DNA from 2 places in the Mesorhizobium humile genome. Region 2 is predicted to be linked to the other one. Evidence: predicted binding sites of a transcription regulator. Region 2 holds the regulator's gene; the other holds the start of a gene.

Region 1 (4,422 bases), on a different contig from region 2:
GTCGACGCGATCTGTTCGAGCTGTATGAGGTCGGCCCGGCGCGTGATCGCGTCCTCATGGATGCGTTCCATATGCGGCTCGTACCAGAGCCTGATCCGCTCGAGGTCGGCCGGCCATTTGGCGCCGGCGCGCAGCCCGCTATAGATGTCGAGGAACACCGGCCAGGCTTCCGCGGTGCGTTGCGGCGGGCGGAAGCGAGCAAGGCCCAGCGTCTCGTCCAGCGACGTCGCCATCGCGTCCACGATCTGCGAGGCGGCGGATGGGCCGATCCCCGGCATGAGCTGCAGGACGCGAAAACCGGCGACGCGGTCGCGCGGGTTCTCGGCGAAGCGCAGCATCGCCAGCATGTCCTTCACATGCGCGGCGTCGAGGAATTTCAAGCCGCCGAACTTGACGAAGGGGATGTTGCGGCGCGTCAGCTCGACCTCCAGCGGTCCGCTGTGGCTTGAGGTGCGGAACAGCACCGCCTGCGCCTTCAGCGCCGTGCCGGCCTCGCGCTCAGCCAAGATCGCCTGGCAGACATAGTTGGCCTGCTCGGCCTCGTCGCGCACACTCACGAGCTGCGGCTTGTGTGATGACCGGCGCTCGGTCCACAGGTTCTTGGTGAAGCGCTCGCTGGCCTCGCCGATGACCTTGTTGGCGGCGGCCAGGATCGTCTCGGTCGAGCGGTAATTGCGCTCCAGCATGACGATCTCCGCGCCCTGCGCGAACTGCTTCGGGAAATCGAGGATGTTGCGCACTTCCGCCGCGCGGAAGGAATAGATCGACTGCGCGTCGTCGCCCACGACGGTCAAGCCGGCGCCGTCGGGCTTCAGCGCCAAAAGGATCGAGGCCTGCAGCCGATTGGTGTCCTGGTATTCGTCGACCAGCACGTGGTCGAAACGGCTGCCGAGGTGGGAGGCGATCTCCGGTTCCGACGCCATCTGCGCCCAGTAGAGCAGGAGGTCGTCGTAATCGAGCACGTTCTGCGCCTGCTTGGCCTCGACATAGGCTGCGAACAGCTCCTTCAGCTGGTCCGCCCATGCCGCGCACCATGGGAAGGCTGCGCCCAGCACTTCGCAGAGCGGCGCCTGCGCATTCACTGCCCGCGAATAGATCTGCAGGCATGTGCCTTTCGTGGGAAAGCGGCTTTCGGTCTTGGAAAAGCCCAGCTCGTGCCGGGCAAGGTTTATCAGGTCGGCGGAATCCTCGCGGTCATGGATGGTGAAGGCCGGATCGAGGCCGATCTGCTCTGCATAGTCGCGTAAGAGTCGCGCGCCGATACCGTGGAACGTGCCGGCCCAGGCGAGCGCGTCGGCGATGATTGCGGCGTCGCGCCCCAGAACCTCGCCGGCGATGCGCTCGACGCGCTTGGCCATCTCGGCAGCGGCACGGCGTGAGAAGGTCATCAGCAGGATGCGGCGCGGATCGGCGCCCTTGACGACGAGATGGGCGACGCGATGCGCCAGCGTGTTGGTCTTGCCGGAGCCTGCGCCGGCGATCACCAGCAGCGGCGTGGTCACCTTGCCGTCGCCATGCACCACCGCCAGCCGCTGCTCGTCGTTCAGCCGGGCAAGATAGGCGGGCGTTTCGAAGGACGAATCACGAGCGGCGATGTTCATCGCCCATCAAGCATCGTTTCCGCTTTGTTCGCAATACAGCTGATCTTGCCCTGGTGCTCGTGATCGGTGAAAGCCGGCGAGATAGCTGACCTCCCCACGGCTAAAACTACCGCCTCGGCTCCACTCCCATCGCCGCCGACTGGCGCCGCAAATTGCGTCTCTCGTCGCCCGGCATGTCCAGCGGCGCGATATCGCCGGGCACCTCGTCGATAATCCTCACGGCGACACGATAGGCGGTGTAGGCGAACAGACCTGTAAGCAGCAGGCGTATCATGATCGTCTCCTCGTACGGTTCGGTGGGTTCAACCGAACTCACGCCGGTTGGTTCCCCACCCCACGCAACCAAACTGTAGCCGCTTCGTTGCCTTTGAGATCTTGAGATCAAGGAGCGAACGAGAGGAGGTCGTTATGATGAAGCTTCCTGCGCTGCTGGCTCTTGCGGCAGGGCTCGCGGTCGCTGCCTGCGACAACAGCGTACCGCCCACCAAGGCGCCCGCCGATCAGAACCCGCAGGTCGACAAGAATCCGGTGCCGAAATCGACCTCCGGCGGCGACCAGCCGGGCACGCCGCAGCAGCAATAGCGACTTACAGGTCTGGCGGATTCTCGTGGGCTGAACGAAGAAGGCCGGCGCTGCTTGGGAGGAAGCTCGATAGCGCCGGCCAAGCGGGAAAGTCAGGCCCGCCGCACAATAGAAGATAGCTGAGTCTCCCCCTTGCGTCATGGTGCGATCGCGCTAGCCGGCTACGCAACTGCGGAAAATCACCGGAAAATCCTGAAATTCTGCAAAGCCCCGCTGCGGTGGGTGTCCGTCGGTTCAGCGTTGATGGAGGAGTAACCCCTCACGCCATGGCCGAGCGCCGCACCGGGGCGTTGGCGATCTCCAGGTCCAACTGGCGCTGCGTCAGCGCCGCCTCGGCCATGATCCACTGCTTGAACAGCTCCACCTTGCGGGCGCCGAGCGCCTTGATGGGGCTGACGAAATACCAGCCGGCCGTGTTGGGGTGGTGGACGGCGAAGGGCGCCACCAGCCGTTCGGCACGGATGTCGCTTGCCATGTAGGCACGGTTCGCGACGGCAAAGCCCATGCCCGCATTGGCCGCCTCGTAGGACATCATGCAGGAATCGAAATAGACGCTCCTGGTTTCGCCAAGCACGAAGCTCGCGCCGGCAAAGCCCAGCCAAGACTGCCAGTTCTGCGTGCACGTGTCGGAGTGAAGCAGCGTGAAATAGCGCAGATCCTCCGGCGTCACCTTCGACAGCGGTTTGTCGCCCAGCACGTCGTGAAACAATTTGCGGCTGCACACCGGCGTCAAATCCTCCCTGAACAGGAGTTCGGCGGTGAGGCCGGGGAAATTGCCATCGCCATAGCGGATCTCGAGATCGTATTCCGAGGTCGAGAATTCATGCGTGGCATAGGAAGTCGACACCCGCATCTCGATGTCCGGATACTGGCGCTGGAAGGAAGACATCCGCGGGAACAGCCAGCGTGCCGCGAAAGTCGGCAGCACGCAGATCCGAAGCACATGCGCCTGCGACTGGCCGGTGGCCTCCATGCTGGCCGCCACGATCCGCTCCAGCGCCTCGCGCACGCGCGCCACATAGGTCTCGCCCTCCGGCGTCAGCGACACTGCATTGCCGCCGCGCTCGAAGATCTTGAAGCGCAACTGGTCTTCCAGGCTCTTCACGCGCTGGCTGACGGCGGAAGCGGTGATGAATTGCTCTTCACCGGCGCGCGTGAAATTCCTGTGCCTCGCGGCGCTCTCCACGATTTTCAGCGAGTTGAGGTTGACCTGACTGAGCAGACGCACGGGCTTTCGACCTTAAGCTGCGCTTACGCTACCATCAGCATTCCTAAATTTACAGGGGTAGGCGTTTAAATGACTGCTAACCAAGTGTTGCCCCCACCTTGGAGAAAGTAGAATGAACGCCCATACAATTCCCGAACTGCGTTGCGCAATGAGCCGCGAGGCCATCATTGGTCATGAGACCTCCTGGAAAGTGTCGGGTTTCGGCGTCGCCCAGTATCGTCACGGTTACGACCCCGCTCTGCTTGCCGCCATCGAGGAAGCCGCCCTGAAGCTGAAGGCCAGCCATGCCGTGCACAAGCACCTCGACCTCACCTTCATCACCGGCGCCGACCGCTATATCCCGGAGATCAAGGAGCTCTTGCATGACAAGCTGCGTCTGGAAAGGCTGTCCGACATGATGGGCACCAAGCTCGAGCCGTATCCGCTGTCGATCGTCGGCTCGACCGTCACCTTCATGAATCCCAAAGACGGCGCGGTCGAATGGCATTGCGATGGCGTTCCGGTGACGGAGCTCATTCCGCTGTCGATCAGCGACCCGCTCATCGGCGGTCACCTTGAAATCTATTGCGACGATTCCGAGACCGGCCGCTCGATCCTGGAATCCGGCCGCGACCTGCCGCGCAACAAGATCATGCGCATCGACCACAAGATGAACTACGCCACGCTCGGCCAGTTCCTCGGCGTGCTCCATCGCACCGCGCCGATCCAGCTCGGCGAGCGCGTTACGCTGGTGCTCAACCAGCGCTCGGCGACCAAGCCCTATGTCGACGACAACCGCATGTTCTACCTTGCCGCCGACAACGACCATGACCGTGCCTGGGTGAACGAGCTGGCCGAGGATGTCTGGACGAACCAGTTGCCCGCCTACCGCCGCTATGCCGAGGAGCATCCCGTGCCGCAGCCGACGGCGGAAACGGTTGCCGGCGGGGCGAGGGAGTCGTGGTAATGAGCCACGAACCGGTCGAGCGTCAGCCGCCTTCAGTGTCGCTGCGCCTCGGCCCGGTCGTGCCG
Region 2 (4,422 bases):
CACATCATCTCGATCTCCGGCCTGCACATGGCACTTGTCGCGGGCACGATCATGGTCCTTTTGCGCGGCACCTTCGCGCTGTTTCCGGATTTCTCGTCACGCCGACCGGTGAAGAAATATGCCGCTGCAATCGCGCTGGCCTCGATTGCCGCCTACCTCGTGATCTCCGGCATCGTGGTCGCGGCCGAGCGAAGCTTCATCATGCTGGCCGTGATGCTGGTCGCCGTGCTTTTCGACCGCGCGGCGCTGACCATGCGCAACCTGGCGATCTCTGCCATCGCCGTCATCCTGGTCTCGCCGCACGAAGTGGTCGGCCCGAGCTTCCAGATGTCTTTCGCCGCCACCGCTGCGCTTGTCGGCGCCTATGCCGGCTTTGCCGACTATCGCGCCGGCAAAACGACAGCGCCGCCGGCAAGGCGTTCGTTTCTCGGGTTCGTATCGCAAAAACTGGCGGTTGGCGTGGGCGGCGCCGCCATAACGTCGCTCATCGCAGGCAGCGCGACGTTGCTGTTTGCGATCTGGCATTTTCAGCGCGTGTCGCCGCTCAGCCTGCTGGCCAATCTGGCGGTCATGCCGATCGTTTCGCTGATCGTCATGCCGTTCGCCGTGTTGAGCGCGCTCGCCATGCCCTTCGGCTTCGACGGTCCCTTCCTCTTTGTCATGGGCAAGGGCCTGACGGCGATGATCGCCATTTCGGCGTGGATATCCGAGCGCTCACCGGTCGACGCCGTCGGGCTGATCTCGATCCAGTCGGTGCTGCTGGCGACGGTCGCGCTGGTCATCGCAACGATGGCGACCACGTGGCTCAGGCTTGCCGCGGTACCCTTCGCGCTCGCGGCGCTGCTGGCCATTCCCCATGTCCGCACGCCGGATGTGCTTGTCTCGGAGGACGCGCATCTGGTGGCGATGCCGATCGGAGGCGGCGAGCTTGCGATCAACCGCGCGCGCTCCAACGAGTTCACCACCGACAACTGGAAACGAGCGCTGAAAGCCGAGGATATCGTGCCGCCGGAGACGTTCGCCAAGGACGCCCTCGACATCGCCGATCCCGTCGACCTGCCGCCTGGCTCGCCCTTCTACTGCACCGGAGACCTCTGCATCGGCCGGCATCCTTCCGGCGCCATCGTCGCGCTTGCCGAGAACCGCGGCAGCGCCCGACCGGCCTGCGGGTTCGCAGATCTCATCGTCATCAACGATGCAACGGCCTACAACCCATGCCGCGATCCGCGCGTGCTCGTCGTCACCAAGCGGCAGCTGGCGCGCGACGGCAGCGCCGCCATCTTCTTCGATCCGCAATCGGCGACCGCCCGGCCAACCGTTCGCTACGCGGTCGACGAGCCATATCGTCCCTGGCACGAGCAGCGGAAATACACACGCGAGGCGAGGGGGCTGCCGCCCTATCAACGACCGGAAAAGCCGGCGGCCGCGCCGCAGCCGACAGAATAGATGTCACGCATTCCCGGCGAAGACCGCCGCGCGGTTCTGCTCAGTAGCGACGGATAAGTCCGACGAGCTTGCCCTGAACCTTGACCCGATCCGGTCCGAAGATACGGGTCTCATAGGCCGGGTTGGCGGCCTCGAGCGCGATCGAGGCACCCTTGCGGCGAAACCGCTTCAAGGTCGCTTCCTCGTCGTCGACCAGCGCCACCACGATCTCGCCCGGGCTTGCCGTATTGGCGTTGCGGATGATGACGGTGTCGCCGTCGAAGATACCGGCCTCAATCATCGAGTCGCCCTTGACCTCCAGCGCATAGTGCTCGCCGCCCATGATCATGTCCGGCGGCACCGAGATCGAGTGCGTCTGGTGCTGGATGGCGTCGATCGGCACGCCGGCGGCAATGCGGCCCATCACCGGAATGGATACGGCCGAAACAGCGTCGTCGTCATTGCTGGGTGTCGGCGTGCGCGAGGGCGCTGCCGGCTTGACCTGGCGGTTAAGATTGCCTTGGCCGCCCTGGATGACGCTTGGCGAGAACTTCTTCGCGGCATTCAGGCCAGGCGCGATCGAGTCGGGCAGGCGCAAGACTTCGAGGGCGCGCGCCCGGTTCGGCAGCCGGCGAATGAAGCCGCGCTCTTCCAGCGCCGTGATCAGCCGGTGGATGCCGGACTTCGAGGCAAGGTCGAGCGCCTCCTTCATCTCGTCGAAGGATGGAGGAATCCCGCTCTCCTTCAGGCGTTCATGGATGAACATCAGGAGTTCATGTTGTTTGCGCGTCAGCATTGGCGGCCCCCACGGGTTCTGAAACCAGAATCGGAAAAACAAACCCAGAACAAACACTATCTGTTCCAGTTGTGTTCCGCAACCGTTTAAAGTTTAATGAATTTCTTAAGGCTGCCGAAACAATGTTGCATTCGAGGACGCCAGCCGCCGCCAGTAGGGCGGTGGCATTGATTCCGCTCGATTTTGCAGCACTGCCTAAGTTGAAACAGCAGGCAGCGCCATCACGAAAGCGCGGGTCGGACCGCGTGGACCACCCTTTGCGCATGCTGCACCGTGAACGAAACGAACCCAAAATGCCAACTTCGGCGATTTGCCGGTTCTCTGTTCTCGCGGTCTATGGACCATCTAACACAGGACGAAAGGTTCTTGCCCCGACGCCGACTGGGGTGAGACAACCGCCGTTGGCCGTCTGGCGATTTGCGAGCGGCGCTGGGTCGAGATGGAGGCGGTAACGCGATGAGGGGAATTCCTGGCCGTGCTGAAGTCGAGGCGATGGATGCCGCGGATCCGCTGCGCGCCCTGCGCGATCGCTTCATCCTGCCGGAAGGGGTGATCTATCTCGACGGCAACTCGCTGGGTGCGGCGTCCTCCGAGGTTTTCGACGAGATCGAGAAAGCGGCAACGCGCGAATGGGCGCATGATCTTATCCGCGCCTGGAATACCGCGGGCTGGTTCCAAATGCCTGTCGAACTGGGCGACCGGCTCGGGCGACTGATCGGCGCGGCGGCCGGACAGACCGTCGTTTGCGATACGACGTCGATCAACATCTACAAGGTCCTGCATGCGGCGCTGGCGATGCGGCCCGACCGATCCGTGATCGTTGCCGAGGGCGACAGTTTTCCGACCGATCTCTACATGGCGGAGGGCGTGGCCTCCACGCGTCCTGGTACGGTGCTGCGGCTCGAAGGTGTCGACGCCCCGACGATCGAGGAACTGATCAACAGCCAAGTCGCGGTCATCCTGGTCAACCACGTCAACTACAAGTCCGGCCGGTTGCGCGACATGGCGGCCTTGACGCGCAAGGCCCACGAAGCCGGCGCGCTGATCGTCTGGGACCTCTGCCATACGGCAGGCGCGTTGCCGGTGGATCTTGATGGTTCGAGTGCCGACTTCGCTGTCGGCTGCACCTACAAGTATCTCAATGGCGGCCCGGGCGCGCCCGCCTTCATCTATGCCGCGAATCGCCACCACGGCGACATTCGCCAGCCGCTCAGCGGCTGGTGGGGGCACGCCCGGCCTTTCGCGTTCGAGCAGGGCTACGCCATCGGCACGGGCATCCGCCGGTTCCTGTGCGGAACACAGCCGGTGCTGTCGATGCGGGCGCTGAAGGGCGCGCTGGACCTCTGGGACAAGGTCGACATGAATGCCGTGCGCGACAAAAGCATCGCCCTGACGGACTTGTTCATCCGGCTTGTCGAAGCCCGATGCGGCGCCTTCGGCCTCGAACTGGAAAGCCCGCGCGATGGCGCCGAGCGTGGCAGCCAGGTGTCGTTCGCCCATCCGCACGGTTACCAGGTGATGCGCGCCCTGATCGAGCGCGGCGTGATCGGCGATTTCCGCGCGCCATACACCATCCGCTTCGGCTTCACACCGCTCTATGTCGGCTATCGGGATGTCTGGGAGGCCGTCGAAGTGCTGGAAGACATCCTGCGCACCGGCGTCTGGCGGGAAGCGCGCTTCGCGGTCAAGGAGGCCGTCACCTGAATCGGGCTTTCTCGCTCAATGGGGCTTTTCGGCGCGCAGGCGGAAGCGCTGGATCTTGCCGGTCTGGGTCTTGGGCAAGGCGGCGATGAACTTCACCGAGCGCGGGTATTTGTAGGGCGCGATCGTTGCCTTGACGTGATCCTGCAGACGCTTGACCGTCGCGGCATCCGGCGCCGCGCCCGGCGCCAGCACGACATGCGCCTCGACGATCTGGCCGCGTTCGGCGTCCTCGGCGCCGATGACGGCGCATTCCGCGACATCCGGATGCGACAGTAGCGCGGCCTCGACTTCCGGCCCGGCAATGTTGTAGCCGGCGCTGACGATCATGTCATCGGAGCGGGCGGCGAAATGGAAGAAGCCGTCTTCGTCCTGCACGAAGGTGTCGCCCGTCAGGTTCCAGCCATCCCGCACATAGTCCTTCTGGCGATCGTCGGCCATGTAGCGGCAACCTGTCGGCCCACGCACCGCCAGCCTTCCCGTCGCGCCATGCGGCAACT

The links. Region 2 encodes LexA, which represses DNA repair genes until DNA is damaged. Its sites were predicted from a motif close to TGTTCNNNNTGTGTTCNG; they were not measured.
Region 1: the regulator LexA is predicted to act here: its motif matches at 1,616-1,633, upstream of RFM52_RS08155 (ATP-dependent helicase).

Annotation. Positions count from the first base shown of each region.
Region 1 covers NZ_JAVIIV010000004.1:106,523-110,944, forward strand. Annotated here, with positions in the region: gene RFM52_RS08155 (ATP-dependent helicase) at 1-1,601, opposite strand, end outside; gene RFM52_RS08160 (hypothetical protein) at 1,708-1,875, opposite strand; gene RFM52_RS08165 (hypothetical protein) at 2,010-2,183, shown strand; gene RFM52_RS08170 (LysR substrate-binding domain-containing protein) at 2,443-3,411, opposite strand; gene RFM52_RS08175 (hypothetical protein) at 3,524-4,357, shown strand; gene RFM52_RS08180 (DMT family transporter) at 4,357-4,422, shown strand, end outside.
Region 2 covers NZ_JAVIIV010000008.1:110,500-114,921, forward strand. Annotated here, with positions in the region: gene RFM52_RS14455 (ComEC/Rec2 family competence protein) at 1-1,446, shown strand, start outside; gene lexA (transcriptional repressor LexA) at 1,487-2,221, opposite strand; gene kynU (kynureninase) at 2,678-3,925, shown strand; gene RFM52_RS14470 (AMP-binding protein) at 3,941-4,422, opposite strand, start outside.